Regions from separate parts of the Superficieibacter sp. BNK-5 genome, predicted to be linked through region 2. Evidence: predicted binding sites of a transcription regulator. Region 2 holds the regulator's gene; the other holds the start of a gene.
The links. Region 2 encodes Fur, which represses iron uptake genes when iron is present. Its sites were predicted from a motif close to ATAATAATGAGAACNACTATCAA; they were not measured.
Positions count from the first base shown of each region.

Region 1: the regulator Fur is predicted to act here: its motif matches at 2,932-2,954, upstream of efeU (iron uptake transporter permease EfeU).

Region 1 covers NZ_CP179893.1:3,280,576-3,288,608, reverse strand. The annotation lists gene efeB (iron uptake transporter deferrochelatase/peroxidase subunit) at 1-866, opposite strand, end outside; gene efeO (iron uptake system protein EfeO) at 872-1,999, opposite strand; gene efeU (iron uptake transporter permease EfeU) at 2,050-2,883, opposite strand; gene putP (sodium/proline symporter PutP) at 3,101-4,606, opposite strand; gene putA (trifunctional transcriptional regulator/proline dehydrogenase/L-glutamate gamma-semialdehyde dehydrogenase) at 4,998-8,033, shown strand, end outside.
Region 2 covers NZ_CP179893.1:2,917,263-2,925,295, forward strand. The annotation lists gene glnS (glutamine--tRNA ligase) at 1-208, shown strand, start outside; gene chiP (chitoporin ChiP) at 774-2,180, shown strand; gene ACMGGS_RS14015 (helix-turn-helix domain-containing protein) at 2,228-2,839, opposite strand; gene fur (ferric iron uptake transcriptional regulator) at 2,997-3,449, opposite strand; gene fldA (flavodoxin FldA) at 3,739-4,269, opposite strand; gene ybfE (LexA regulated protein) at 4,420-4,713, opposite strand; gene ybfF (esterase) at 4,843-5,613, opposite strand; gene seqA (replication initiation negative regulator SeqA) at 5,795-6,337, shown strand; gene pgm (phosphoglucomutase (alpha-D-glucose-1,6-bisphosphate-dependent)) at 6,362-8,002, shown strand.

The DNA of each region.
Region 1 (8,033 bases), 360 kb from region 2:
GTGCGGTCCCAGAATTCAACGTGAAACTGAATGATCCGTACCGCCTGGTAGCTGCCGCCCGTGGCCCACGCCGGTTCGCCCTGCTCCGCCGTCACCCAGACCACCTCATCCATTAACGCATTATCCTGACTGTCCGGGTTAGCGGTGCCGTCTTTAAACCCCAGCAGATTAACCGGCGTCTCTTTCCCCTTACTGCGCGCGGCGTGATCGGAAATAAAGCCCTCCCGTTTCCAGCGCACGCTTAATAAATCCGGCGTGTGTTTGATGATATCGCGCAGCGCGTGGATCACCGTGTCCTGAGTATTGGCGCAGATTTGCAACAGCAGATCGCCGTGACATAGCGCGGCGTCCAGCGAGTCATTGGGAAAGCGGGCCATCTTTTGCAGCTTTTTCGGTGCCTGTTTTGCCAGACCGAAACGGTCGTCAAATAGCGACTGGCCCAGCGACAGCGTCATGGTCAGGTTATCCGGCGCGATGAATTTACCGAGGATGCCGGAATCGGTCGGCGGCAGGCGGGGATTGGGTGTCTGCGGCGCGGGGCCTCCCGCGGTCAGAAAGGCAAACCGCCGGGTGAGCAGGCGCAACAGACGTTCCAGTCCGGCTTTGTCGCTCGCCAGCACGTCAAACGCCACCAGCATCATCGCCGCCTGTTGCGGGGTGAGGATGCCTGCCTGATGAGAGCCGTAGAACGGCTGCGTCTCCATTCGCGCATCCGGCGACAGCGTGCCCGGCGCGCTTTGCGGTTTCGCCGCGTGGGCAACCGGACAACCGCCGCCAACAACCAGCGCGCCACCCAGCGCACCGATATGCTTCAGTAAACGACGGCGCGACGGTTCGTCGACGCCGGAGGGATCGTAATCAGACATTGCGCTTAGTCCAGACCCAGGATACCGCGCAGCTGCGCCAAATCTTCCGCCAGCGTGGTGATCGGCCCTTTCAGCGCATTACGGTCGGCATCGGTGAGTTTGTCATAGGTTTCAAACCCCTCTTTGGTACGATATTTAGCAAGGATGGCATCCACTTTTTTGAAGTTAGCATCCACCTTCGCCAGCAGCGCCGCATTCTCTTTTTGCAGTTGCGGACGCAGCAGATCGACAATTTTCTGCGCGCCATCGATATTGGCCTGGAAATCCCACAGGTCGGTATGGCTGTACCGATCTTCTTCGCCGCTGATTTTGCTTGAAGCCACTTCTTCGATCAGGCCAGCCGCACCGCCCACCACTTTTGACGGCGGGAATGCCAGTTCCCCGATGCGTTTCTGGAGATCAACGACATCGGTATAAAGCCCGTCGGCGTAGCGATCCATATCTTTGGTGCTGTTATCACCAAACAGCGCTTTTTCCAGCCGGTGAAAACCGGTGAATTTAGGATCGGCGGCTTTTTGTTCATAGTCGTCTTCACGGGCGTCAATCGCGCCATCAAGATCGGAGAACAGCTCGGCAATCGGCTCGATGCGCTCGTAATGCTGGCGGGTCGGCGCATACAACGCTTTCGCTTTTTCAACATCACCGGCTTTAACCGCATCGGTAAAGTCTTTGGTACCTTTCACCAGCGCCGACGTCTCCGCCGTCACGTAGGCTTTGTACTCTGTGATAGCGCCGCTCAGAGAAAGCAACGCGTTCCCTTTGTCAGCATCCGCCGTGGCCGCCCCCGTCACCGTGAGCTTACCTTTAGGGTTGGTGAGCAGGCCGCAGGTCATATCGTATTCACCCGGCTGGAGGTTGGCGGTCATCTTCTGGGTAAAGCCCGGCGCGATGTTTTCCCGCTCTTCAACCACCATCACGCCCTTCAGGATCTCCCATTCCAGCGCTTTCTGACTATGGTTCTGAATAATAAACTGCGTTTTTCCCGCCTTCACCGTCAGGCTCATCGGCTCGCACTGTTTATCGTTGACGGTCACTTTCACCTGCGGCACATCGGCAGCCTGTACGGCAAAGGCGGAAGTAAACAGCGCTGCGAGGCTGAGTTGCAGGGCACTACGGCTAACGTTGGTGGTCATAGCACATCCTTCAATAAGTATGTTGTAACTAATATAATCATTTTACGCCATTAGGGCGCAGGCGTACTGGACGCCACGGCGGTGCGCGGCGGCCAGATAAACAGCGCCAGCGCCGGAATAAGATAGATAAAATACACCGCCACTTCGCTGACGCTCGGTGCCTCCTGGTAGCCAAAAACGCCTTCCAGCAGCGTGCCGAACAGCGAATGCGTCGACAGCACGTTGCTTAAATCAAACGCCACATCCTGAAACTGATTCCACAGTCCGGCCTCGTGGAAGGCGCGGATAGCGCCCGCCGCCAGCCCCGCCGCAACCAGCAAAATAAACAAACTGGTCCATTTAAAGAACGCGCCGAGGTTAAGGCGAATGCCACCCCAGTACAGCAGGAACCCCAGTACGACGGCGGTGGTTAGCCCCAGCACTGCGCCCAGCGGCGGCCAGATCCCCAGATCCTGCTGAAAGGCCGCCAGCAAGAAAAACACCGACTCCAGCCCTTCCCGCGCGACGGCGAAGAAAACCATCAGGATCAGCGCCCAGCCATGATGGTTGCCATTGTGTAGCGCCTTCTCGACCGCCTGCTCCAGTTGCTGCTTAACGTTGCGGGATACTTTACGCATCCAGAACACCATCCAGGTGAGGATGATGACCGCCACCACTGCGACCAGCCCTTCAAACAGCTCCTGCTCTTTTTGCGGAAACTCGCCGGTGGTTTCGTTGATGAAGATACCAAGCCCGAGGCACAGCGCCGCTGCCAGCACCACACCAACCCACATAACGCCAATCCAGCGTCCCCGCTGGGTTCGCTTCAGATAGCTGGCAATCAGGCTGACAATTAACGCCGCTTCCAGCCCTTCGCGTAACATGATGAGAAATGGAACAAACATCGGCGCGCCCTTATATCAAGTAAGGTCAATAGTTGAAAAGAAACGTAAATAGCAGTGATAGTGATTATCATTACGGAAAGAAGAAAAACAAGCGAAATCTCGTTTAGCGGCGGGAAAAGTTGATGCGTTGGTTAATAATAACTCAGGTTACCAATTCAAAATAAACGACAAAAAAGGCGGGATATGACCCCGCCTTGTCAGTAGGTTTTGAGGAAAATTACTCCGCTAAGCGGGCAGGCGGCGCGCTGTTATAGTGCGCATCCGCTTCAGCAAAGCGCTGCTGCATCGTGGCTGACGGCGCTTTGCCCAGCAGGCTAAATACCACAATGCCGATGCTGCCGAAAATGAAACCGGGAATGATTTCATACAGGCCGAACCAGGCGAACTGTTTCCAGACGATCACCGTCACAGCACCGATGATCATTCCGGCCAGCGCGCCGTTGCGGGTCATACGCGACCACAGCACCGAGAACAGAATGACTGGCCCGAATGCGGCACCGAAGCCCGCCCAGGCGTAGCTCACCAGACCCAGCACGCGGTTTTCCGGGTTAGCCGCCAGCGCGACGGCAACCAGCGCCACCACCAGCACCATCATCCGGCCGACCCATACCAGCTCTTTCTGGCTGGCGCCCTTGCGCAGAAACGCCTTATAGAGGTCTTCAGTAATCGCGCTGGAGCAGACCAGCAGCTGACAGCTTAACGTGGACATCACTGCGGCCAGAATCGCCGACAACAGCACCCCGGCAATCCACGGATTAAACAGGATCTGCGCCAGTTCGATAAACACACGTTCTGCGTTCTGATTCACCGCGCCTGCCAGCGACGGGTTATTGGTAAAGTAAGCGATGCCATAGAAACCGACTGCCACCGCCCCGGCAAGACAGAGGATCATCCACGTCATGCTGATACGGCGGGCGTGAACGATAGTGTGATGAGAATCCGCAGCCATAAAACGCGCCAGAATATGCGGCTGACCAAAATAGCCCAGTCCCCAGCCCATCAGGGATATAATGGCGACCACATCCAGCCCCTTGAGCATATCAACGTTTTCGACGCTTTTTTGCCGGATAACCGCCATTGACTCATCAAAACCGCCAACTGACATGACCACCATCACGGGCGTCAGGATCAGGGCGAAAATCATCAGGCTGGCCTGCACGGTATCGGTCCAGCTGACGGCCAGAAAACCGCCGATGAAGGTATAAATAATTGTCGCCGCCGCGCCCGCCCAGAGTGCGGTTTCGTAGCTCATACCAAAGGTACTTTCAAACAGACGAGCGCCGGCAACGATGCCCGATGCGCAGTAGATAGTGAAGAAAAGCAGGATCACCAGCGCTGAAATAATCCGCAGAAGACGGCTGCCGTCTTCAAAACGCCCGGTGAAATAATCCGGCAATGTCAGCGCATTATTATTTACCTCGGTATGCACACGCAGGCGTCCGGCCACCAGCTTCCAGTTAATCCATGCGCCGAGCGTCAGGCCGATGGCGATCCAGCTTTCCGAGATCCCCGAAATAAAAATCGCGCCTGGCAACCCCATTAACAGCCAGCCGCTCATATCAGATGCGCCGGCGGAGAGCGCCGTGACCAGCGCGCCCATTCGCCGCCCGCCAAGAATGTAATCGCCAAAGTTATTTGTCGAGCGCCAGGCAAAAAAGCCAATCAATATCATGCCAAAAATATAAACAAGGAATGTCACCAGCATTGGGGTGCTCATAGCCATTAACCATCTCCAGAGTGTTTTATCTGTTATTGCGCCACCGGAACGGTGTGGCAATATGCTGTCATCATCAGGCGACCGTATCCTGCCGTAACCTTTTGCTATTCACAAATGGTTTAACACAGCATTCACATCATTTTTCGTTAAGTACAAATATGATTTTCGTTTAGGTTGCACTCGCTCACGTTTTTAGAGGTTGCACCCTGAGAAAGTGTTAACCAACGCAAAAAAATGCTGACAATGATCTTCCCGGAGCCGGCAATAGCAATAACTTTTAATTAACACTCCCCCTATTTTCAGCCTTGCTACCGCCGTCACATTTAACAAGGTTGCACAAAGTTGCAACATGCCCGATAGTCTTTTGCCATAACATACAGAACATCAGGAGTAAGGCATGGGGACGACCACCATGGGGGTCAAACTTGACGACGCCACGCGCGAGCGGATTAAAGCGGCGGCAAGTCGTATTGACCGCACGCCGCACTGGTTTATCAAGCAGGCGATATTTAATTATCTCGAGAGGCTGGAAAGCAACGAGCCTGTTGCCGAGATCCCTGCCCTGTTGAGCAGTACCGCTGAACACGAGGATAACGTCGCGCCGGTTGAAGAAATCCACCAGCCTTTTCTCGATTTTGCCGAGCAGATCCTGCCGCAGTCGGTAAACCGCGCCGCCATCACCGCCGCGTATCGCCGCCCCGAGACCGACGCCGTCCCGATGCTGCTGGAGCAGGCGCGTCTGCCGCAGGCGATTGATGAACAGTCGCACAAGCTGGCATATCAACTGGCGCAATCGCTGCGTCAGCAAAAAAATGCCAGCGGCCGCGCCGGGATGGTGCAAAGTCTGCTCCAGGAGTTTTCCCTCTCTTCGCAGGAAGGCGTGGCGCTGATGTGTCTTGCCGAGGCGCTGCTCCGTATTCCGGATAAAGCCACGCGCGATGCGCTGATCCGCGATAAAATCAGCAACGGCAACTGGCAATCGCATATTGGCCGCAGCCCGTCGCTGTTTGTTAACGCCGCCACCTGGGGGCTGCTATTTACCGGGCGGCTGGTCTCAACCCATAACGAATCTCACCTTTCGCACTCGCTTAACCGCATCATCGGCAAAAGCGGTGAGCCGCTGATCCGTAAAGGCGTGGATATGGCGATGCGTCTGATGGGCGAGCAGTTTGTGACGGGCGAAACCATCTCAGCCGCGCTGGCCAACGCCCGCAAGCTTGAGGAAAAAGGCTTCCGCTACTCCTACGATATGCTGGGCGAAGCGGCACTGACCGCGGCGGATGCTGAAGCTTATATGGTCTCTTACCAGCAGGCGATCCACGCCATCGGCAAAGCCTCCAACGGACGCGGGATTTATGAAGGACCAGGGATCTCCATCAAGCTCTCCGCGCTGCACCCTCGTTATAGCCGCGCCCAGTATGATCGGGTGCAGGAAGAACTGTATCCACGGCTGAAGTCGCTGACGCTATTGGCCCGCCAGTACGATATCGGTATTAACATCGATGCCGAAGAGGCGGATCGTCTGGAAATCTCCCTCGACCTGCTGGAAAAACTCTGTTTCGAGCCGGAGCTGGAAGGCTGGCACGGCATCGGATTCGTAATTCAGGCGTATATGAAGCGTTGCCCGTTCGTCATTGATTTCCTGATTGACCTGGCAACCCGTAGTCGCCGCCGTCTGATGATCCGTCTGGTGAAAGGCGCATACTGGGACAGCGAAATCAAACGCGCACAGATGGAAGGGCTGGAAGGCTATCCCGTTTACACCCGTAAGGTTTATACCGATGTCTCCTACCTCGCCTGCGCCAAAAAACTGCTGGCGGTGCCCAATCTTATTTACCCGCAGTTCGCTACCCATAATGCGCATACGCTGGCGGCGATTTATCACCTTGCCGGACAAAACTACTATCCGGGGCAATATGAGTTCCAGTGCCTGCACGGGATGGGTGAACCGTTGTACGAGCAGGTGGTCGGGAAAGTTGCCGACGGCAAACTGAACCGTCCGTGCCGCATTTATGCGCCGGTGGGCACGCATGAAACGCTGCTGGCCTACCTGGTGCGCCGCCTGCTGGAAAACGGTGCCAACACCTCTTTCGTCAACCGCATCGCCGACGGCACCTTGCCGCTCGACGAACTCGTGGCGAACCCGGTATCAGCGGTCGAGCAACTGGGGGTTAAAGAAGGAGAAATCGGCCTGCCGCACCCTAAAATCCCGCTGCCGCGCGACTTGTACGGCACGGGACGGCTTAACTCTGCCGGGCTGGATTTGTCAAACGAGCACCGTCTGGCGTCGCTCTCCTCGGCGCTGCTGAATAGCGCGGCGCAGAAATGGCTGGCGCTGCCGGTGCTGGCTGAGGCCACAGAAGAAGGTGAAATGACGCCGCTGGTCAACCCTGCCGAACCGGGAGATATCGTCGGCTTTGTCCGCGAAGCCAGCGAGGCAGAAGTCGATCGTGCATTGGTCAGCGCGGTTAACCAGGGACCGATTTGGTTCGCCACGCCGCCGCAGGAGCGTGCGGCGATCCTGCAACGGGCCGCCGTGCTGATGGAAGACCGGATGCAAACGCTGATCGGCATCCTGGTGCGCGAGGCCGGGAAAACCTTTAGCAACGCCATCGCGGAAGTACGCGAGGCGGTCGATTTCCTGCACTACTATGCGGGACAGGTGCGCGATGATTTTGATAACGAAACGCATCGTCCGCTGGGTCCGGTGGTGTGTATCAGCCCATGGAACTTCCCGCTGGCGATCTTCACCGGGCAAATCGCTGCGGCACTGGCTGCGGGTAACAGCGTACTGGCAAAACCGGCCGAGCAAACGCCTCTCATCGCGGCTCAGGGCGTGGCGATCCTGCTGGAAGCGGGTGTTCCGCCCGGCGTCATTCAGTTGCTGCCGGGACGTGGAGAGACCGTGGGTGCAAGACTCACCGCTGACCAACGCGTGCGCGGGGTCATGTTTACCGGATCCACTGACGTTGCCAGCCTGTTGCAGCGTAGTGTTGCCACACGCCTGGACGCTCAGGGCCGTCCGACCCCGCTCATCGCGGAAACGGGTGGGCTAAATGCGATGATTGTTGATTCCTCGGCGCTGACGGAACAGGTGGTCGTCGACGTACTGGCCTCGGCGTTTGACAGCGCCGGGCAGCGCTGCTCGGCGCTGCGCGTGCTGTGTATACAGGAAGACGCCGCCGATCATACGCTAACCATGCTGCGCGGCGCGATGGCGGAATGCCGGATGGGTAATCCGGGACGTCTCAGCACTGATATCGGCCCGGTCATTGATGCCGAAGCGAAGGCGAATATCGAACGCCATATTCAGGAAATGCGCGCGAAAGGACGCACCGTATTCCAGGCCGCACGCGAGGTGGGTGATGACAGCCGCGAGTGGCGAAGCGGCACGTTTATTCCGCCGACACTTATTGAGCTGGACAGCGTGGAT
Region 2 (8,033 bases):
GGATTTCCTGACGGTCATTAACCCGGAGTCACTGGTTATCAAACAGGGCTTTGCCGAGCCATCGCTGAAAGCGGCTGAAGCAAGCAAGGCGTATCAGTTCGAACGCGAAGGCTACTTCTGCCTTGATAGTCGTTACGCAACCGCAGAAAAACTGGTGTTTAACCGCACCGTGGGGCTGCGCGATACCTGGGCTAAAATCGGCGAGTGATCTTCGGTTAAAATGCTGGCGACCGTGTCAGCCTCGTTGATGTCGTTTTGCCGGGTGGCGGCTTCGCCTTACCCGGCCTACGAAAACATACAATATCAGCAAGTTACATCATAAACGTAGGCCCGGTAAGCGCAGCGCCACCGGGCAAAATTCCACGAGATAACGTTTGCCAGCAGTCTGAACGCCGCGCTGTGCGGCGTTTTTTTATTTGCACTATCAGCAAAATAATCACATGGCTAAATATATTCGCGACGCGAATTAATGATTTTGATCCTTTATCGCCGGTGATCTTCATTCTTAATAATATCAGATCTAAGCCACTGTTTAATCGGCGTTATCGCCCTTGTGACACTCTCATTTTGGCGCATGAAATTGTTACAAAATACGATTAATTATGTGCGCTTCGTCATACTCCTGCATTTTTCCCGCTAAAAAAGATTGATAATTCGCGCCGCGAAAAATACTCTGAATTACAGTAGCCAGTCACATTTTTAGCTGGCCACTTTTTAATTTTATTTTATCGCCGCGTTAGTCGGCGTTTTTAAAAGTCAAAGAGGATCACCCCATGCGTACGTTCAGTGGCAAACGTAGTACGCTGGCGCTGGCTATTGCCGGCGTCACAGCAATGTCTGGTTTGATGGCTTCCCCGCAGGCCAAAGCCGAAGGATTTTTCGACGATTCAACCCTCACTGGCGGTATCTATTACTGGCAGCGTGAACGTGACCGTAAAGATGTCACTGATGAAGATAAGTACAAAGTTAACCTTTCTCATGCCACCTGGAACGCGAACCTTGATTTCCAGTCCGGCTACGCCGCTGATATGTTCGGCCTTGATATTGCAGCCTTTACGGCGATTGAAATGGCTGAAAATGGCGACAGCGCACACCCGAACGAAATTGCCTTTTCTAAAAGTAACAAGGCCTATGATGAAGACTGGTCCGGCGATAAAAGCGGGATAAGCCTGTATAAAGCGGCAGCAAAATTCAAATATGGACCCGCCTGGGCGCGCGCGGGCTATATTCAGCCGACCGGGCAAACCTTGCTGGCCCCGCACTGGAGCTTTATGCCGGGCACCTATCAGGGCGCTGAGGCCGGGGCGAATTTCGACTATGGCGATGCGGGCGCGTTGAGCTTCTCGTATATGTGGACCAACGACTACAAAGCACCGTGGCACGTTGAAATGGATCATTTTTACCAGAATGACCAAAAGACGAAGGTCGATTACCTGCACTCTATCGGGGCTAAATACGATTTCAAAAACAACTTCGTGCTCGAAGCCGCTTTTGGTCAGGCTGAAGGTTACATCGATCAGTATTTTGCTAAAGCCAGCTATCAATTCGATGTGGCTGGTGCGCCTTTAACCACCAGCTATCAGTTCTACGGCACTCGCGATAAAGTTGACGATCACAGTACCAACGATATTTACGACGGCACGGCCTGGCTTCAGGCACTGACTTTCGGCTATAAAGTGGCGGAAGTTGTCGATCTGCGTCTGGAAGGGACCTGGGTGAAAGCCGACGGCCAGCAGGGTTTCTTCCTGCAACGTATGACGCCGACCTATGCTTCCTCTAACGGCCGCCTTGATATCTGGTGGGATAACCGTTCTGACTTTAACGCCAACGGTGAAAAAGCGGTATTCTTCGGCGCGATGTACGACCTGAAAAACTGGGATCTGCCGGGCCTGAGCGTCGGCGCTTCTTATGTGTACGCCTGGGATGCGAAGCCTTCAACCTGGCAGCTTAACCCGGACGCTTACTACGATAAAGACCGCACCATCGAAGAGTCTTCATACAGTCTGGATGCGGTTTACACCCTTCAGGATGGCCGGGCGAAGGGGACGATGTTCAAACTGCACTTCACCGAATACGACAACCACTCCGATATTCCGAGTTACGGTGGCGGATACGGCAACATCTTCCAGGATGAGCGCGATGTGAAATTTATGGTTATTGCGCCGTTTACCATCTTCTGATGCAGGCAACGCTCTTCCAACCCGGCCGCGCAAGCGTGCCGGGTTTTTTAATGGATATCAGGAAGACGATTGATGCGCGTAAGCTTGCCTTTAGTGATCTCAATCGCGTTTTGCTGGCGCAAAAAGGCCATCGATTTCATGACGATACTCCGCGATAAGTTAGTCGACTTAACCACGAAATCGGCAACATTCGTACTGGCGCGAATCGTCGGTTCAAGCCGATCAAGCAGCACAATGGCCCCCTGAACCGCAACCAGACTACTGTAACCTAAAAGCAGCTCTTCCCGCTGGTATTGCCGGGTGATCTGCGCCAGCAAAAGGGTATATACCTGATGATGGGCCTGCTGCTCATCGATCTGCGTAAAAAAAGCGTCATGGCTGACCAGTTGATAGTCACAATCACTGTCTGCGCGGATTGTGACAAATTGTTCCGCCATACCGGGCAGGATCAGACCAACGATGCCGGGAGCCAGCGCCCGGGTCACCAGCAACTCATCATGACGACGCAGAAGCGAATAATCACCGGCATACAGTAAACAGATCGTATCTGCCTGAAACGTCAGGTAGTTGTGACGCAGTAAACGACGTTTGTTAGCGCCATCATCGAAAATAGTCAGAATGTGGGCGAGCGCCTTCTGAAGGAGGACGTGTTGCTGCATGACGCGATCCTTGTCAACTTCATTGTCGTACAGGCGTAACGCCTGAAAGCGGGCATACTAGCCAGGGCAAAGAATAAAAAGTATTGATGAAATCTGAATATACGGGCAGGGAAAGGGAATAAAAAAAGCCAGCCGGGGAGGCTGGCTTGTGATGCCATTACTTGCTTAAGCCTTCATGCGCATTATCGTCTTCGCGGCAGTCGCCTTCAGCACAATGACCATACAGATAAAGGCTATGGTTGGTGAGGCGAATACCGTGTTTAGCCGCAATCTCACGCTGACGCGACTCAATCGAGTCATCGCTGAACTCGATCACTTTGCCGCAGTCGAGGCAAATCAGGTGATCGTGGTGATGCTGCTGAGTCAGTTCGAAAACGGACTTTCCGCCTTCAAAATTGTGGCGGGTGACAATGCCAGCATCGTCAAACTGGTTCAGAACGCGGTAGACGGTGGCGAGGCCAATCTCTTCGCCCATGTCAATGAGGCGTTTGTATAAGTCTTCCGCGCTGACATGATGATTGTCAGGTCCCTGAAGCACTTCCAGGATTTTCAACCGGGGAAGCGTGACTTTCAGGCCTGCTTTCTTTAATGCGGTATTGTTGTCAGTCATGCGGAATCTGTCCTGTTGCTATAAGATTCACTCCCCACAGGGAAGTATTTACAGAGAGTGCATCGCTCATAATGCCTCTCATTATAGAACTGCCATGCCTGATTGAAAACTGCAAGTATCAGACAAAGTTAGCGTTTAAAACGAGGGGGGGTCCGCAAAGCGGCGCTGACCTCGTTAAATCAGTGGCTATTGTACAGATATGTACTGAAAAGTTAAAAAATTGTAGCAATTATTTTGATTGCTTATATCTATCAGTATGACGCAACCAGAAGGTTGCGTCATATCAGCATCAGGCGTTGATGATATCGCTCAGGTGCAGCTCATCGGAAATCTGCTTCACCCACTGCTCTACGCGTTCTGCTGTCAGTTCCGGCTGGCGGTCTTCATCAATGGCCAGGCCAACAAAGTGATCGTCATCGACCAGGCCTTTAGACGCTTCAAAATGATAACCTGCCGTTGGCCAGTGACCCACAATCGTTGCGCCGCGCGGCTCAATGATATCGCGAATAGTACCTAACGCGTCACAGAAGTACTCGGCATAATCTTCCTGGTCACCGCAGCCAAACAGCGCCACCAGCTTACCATTGAAGTCTACCTCTTCCAGCGTCGGGAAGAAGTCGTCCCAGTCACATTGTGCTTCACCGTAGTACCAGGTAGGAATGCCCAGCAGCAGAATATCGTAGCCCGCGAGATCTTCTTTGCTGCTTTTGGCAATGTCATGCACATCGGCGACATCCTTACCTAGCTGCTTTTGAATCATCTTCGCGATATTTTCGGTATTGCCGGTATCGCTGCCGAAAAAGATGCCTGTGATTGCCATGAGTAAAATAACCTCTTGATACTTATTGATATGGTGGTGGCGTATTGCACACGGATAAGGGCAATCATAGCAGAACAGAGAAGTACGCGGAAATAGCAATCACGCCCGACTGCACTCTCTGCTACATGAAAAGGGGGATCGAGGGCTTTTTCAGACAATATCCTGCCCGTGCAACTGCGCGAGCTGGCTGAGTAAAATCTCTTCGATCAGCTCACTGCGGCTGATCTGGCGCGCATCCGCCAGTTCGTTGAGGGCATCAACCGCGTCAGCGTTGAGTTTTAACTCAACGCGCTTCAGGCCGCGTACTTTGTCGCGTTTTAACTGATTGCGCTTGTTGATGCGTAACTGTTCATCACGCGCAAGGGGATTGGTTTTGGGTCTTCCCGGGCGACGCTCATTCGCGAACAGATCTATTGTCGTACGGTCCGTTTGTTCTTTTGCCATGATTAAGAGTGACTTCGGGGAAACAAGCAGCCGGGCCATTGCCCGGTTGGGTAGCGCGCCATCATACATCAGTGCAGGAAGCACGCCAACGCCCGCGGGCAATCTGGCGTGCGGACGTTGGATTTTTAATCAGGCGAGTTCGGCCAGATAGCGGCGGATCGCCCGCAATACCGCCTCCGGTTTTTCCGCATGTACCCAGTGGCCCGCCCCGGCAATCACATGCGCCTTCGCCTGCGGAAATTGTGCCAGCAGCGGCTCACGGTAGGCTTCGGTGACGTAGGGCGAATTGCCGCCGGGAATAAACAGCGCCGGACGATCCCAGACCGGGACCGGCTCCCAGCCGACAATATGCGGATATTGCTCCCACAGTACCGGCACGTTGAAACGCCATTCGCCGTCGACAAACGATTTCAGTAAAAACTGGATCACACCTTCTTCGTTAAGGTATTCGCGCATCACCGCAGCCGCTTGTTGACGCGTGGTGCTGCCCGCATCGGTAACGGCATTAATTGCGGCAAAGATTTCATCGTGGCGACGCACGGCGTAATCGACCGGCGCAATATCGATGGCGATAAGCCCATCAATCCGCTCTGCCGCCAGCGCGGTCAGGGCCATGACGGCCTTACCGCCCATGGAATGACCTATAAAGGTGGCTTTCTCTATCCCGTGTTCATCCAGCGTATCCCGCAGATCCTGCGCCATTGCGGAATAAGTCATCTCCGGGGCGCGGGGCGAGAGACCATGATTACGCATGTCTACCTGAAGGATGTCGTAATCGCTGACCAGATCGCGGGCGAGGATGCCCAGATTATCGAGGCTGCCGAACAGCCCGTGAACGAGTACGATGGGTGAAGCATCAGAAGAATGTTGTGCAGATTGCGTGCGGGTATTTAATTTCATGGCAAAGATCTTTTTTTCGCTCTGGCAGGTTAAGGTATTATGGTGAACATTCTGCCGCCCGGCTGCAAGCTTTCAGAAGTTTCCGGACTTTTGCGGTCATCCAGGCTTGACGCTATCCGCAGTTGAGATTTGCCCTTATAATCTCAATAACTTGTACTTAAAAATATCGTACTGGATCAAGATGAAAACGATCGAAGTTGATGATGAGCTCTATCGCTATATTGCCAGCCACACTCAGCACATTGGTGAGAGCGCGTCCGACATTTTACGGCGCATACTGAAATTTTCTGCCGCATCACAGCCTGTCACGCCGGTAAATAAAGCGGTGAGCGCACCCGCTCCGGTGGTTGAGAAAAAACCGGTTAACACCCCTAAAGATAACGTCCGCGCGATGCGTGAGCTGCTGTTGTCTGATGAATATGCCGAACAGCGTAAGGCGGTAAACCGCTTCATGCTGATCCTGTCTACACTCTATTCACTGGATAACACGGCGTTTGCCGAAGCCACCGAGTCACTGCACGGGCGTACCCGCGTGTATTTTGCGGCTGACGAACAAACGCTGTTACAAAGCGGTAATCAGACTAAACCGAAACAGGTGCCGGATACCCCATACTGGGTGATTACTAATACCAATACCGGTCGTAAATGCGGCATGATTGAACATATCATGCAATCAATGCAGTTCCCGGCGGAACTGATTGAAAAGGTTTGCGGCACTATTTAACCCTTGCATCAGAAGGATCAGGCAATGGCAGTTCACAATCGTGCGGGTCAGCCCGCACAACAACGTGATTTGATCAACGTCGCTCAGCTGACGTCTCAGTATTATGTCCTGAAACCGGAAGCGGGCAATCCGGAACACGCCGTTAAGTTCGGTACCTCCGGCCACCGTGGTAGCGCAGCTCGTCAAAGCTTTAACGAACCCCACATTCTGGCGATTGCACAGGCGATTGCCGAAGAGCGGGCGAAAAACGGCATCACTGGTCCTTGCTACGTAGGCAAAGATACCCACGCGCTGTCGGAGCCAGCTTTTATTTCCGTTGTGGAAGTGCTGGCCGCCAATGGCGTGGACATGATTGTCCAGGAGAATAACGGCTTTACCCCGACGCCGGCGGTTTCAAACGCCATTCTGGTACATAACAAAAAAGGCGGCGCGCAGGCTGACGGCATCGTCATCACGCCGTCGCACAACCCGCCGGAAGATGGCGGTATCAAATATAACCCGCCAAACGGTGGTCCGGCCGATACTAACGTCACCAAAGTAGTGGAAGATCGTGCTAACGCGTTGCTGGCTGACGGTCTGAAAGGCATGAAGCGTCTGGCACTGGATGCCGCGCTGGCGTCAGGTCATGTGAAAGAGCAGGATCTGGTGCAGCCATTTATCGAAGGGCTGGCTGAGATCGTCGATATGGCGGCGATCCAGAAAGCGGGCCTGACGCTGGGTGTCGATCCGCTGGGTGGTTCCGGTATCGAATACTGGAAACGCATCGCTGACTATTACAAGCTCAACCTGACCATCGTGAACGATCATGTCGATCAGACGTTCCGTTTTATGCATCTCGATAAAGACGAAGTGATCCGTATGGACTGCTCTTCGGAATCCGCGATGGCAGGGCTGCTGGCGCTACGTGATAAATTCGATCTGGCGTTTGCTAACGACCCGGATTATGACCGCCACGGGATTGTGACCCCAGCCGGTCTGATGAATCCTAATCACTATCTGGCGGTGGCGATCAACTACCTGTTCCAGCATCGCCCGCAGTGGGGCAAAGACGTTGCGGTCGGTAAAACACTGGTGTCGTCAGCGATGATTGACCGTGTGGTGAACGATCTGGGCCGTAAGCTGGTGGAAGTGCCGGTAGGCTTTAAATGGTTTGTTGACGGTCTGTTTGACGGCAGCTTCGGCTTCGGTGGTGAAGAAAGCGCGGGTGCCTCGTTCCTGCGTTTTGACGGTACCCCGTGGTCAACGGATAAAGACGGCATCATCATGTGCCTGCTGGCGGCAGAAATCACCGCCGTTACCGGGAAAAACCCGCAGCAGCATTATGACGAGCTGGCCGCACGCTTTGGTGCGCCGAGCTACAACCGTCTGGGGGCGAGTGCCACGTCAGCACAGAAAGCCGCGCTGTCTAAACTCTCTCCGGAAATGGTCAGTGCCGACACTCTGGCAGGCGACCCGATCACCGCGCGTTTAACCGCGGCACCGGGCAACGGCGCAGCGATTGGCGGTCTGAAAGTGATGACTGACAATGGCTGGTTCGCCGCCCGTCCGTCTGGTACCGAAGACGCATACAAAATCTATTGTGAAAGTTTCCTGGGTGAAGAACACCGTAAGCGCATTGAAAAAGAAGCGGTAGAGATTGTTAGCGAAGTGCTGAAGAACGCCTGACAGGTCTGTTTACCGTAACGCCTCCTTCGGG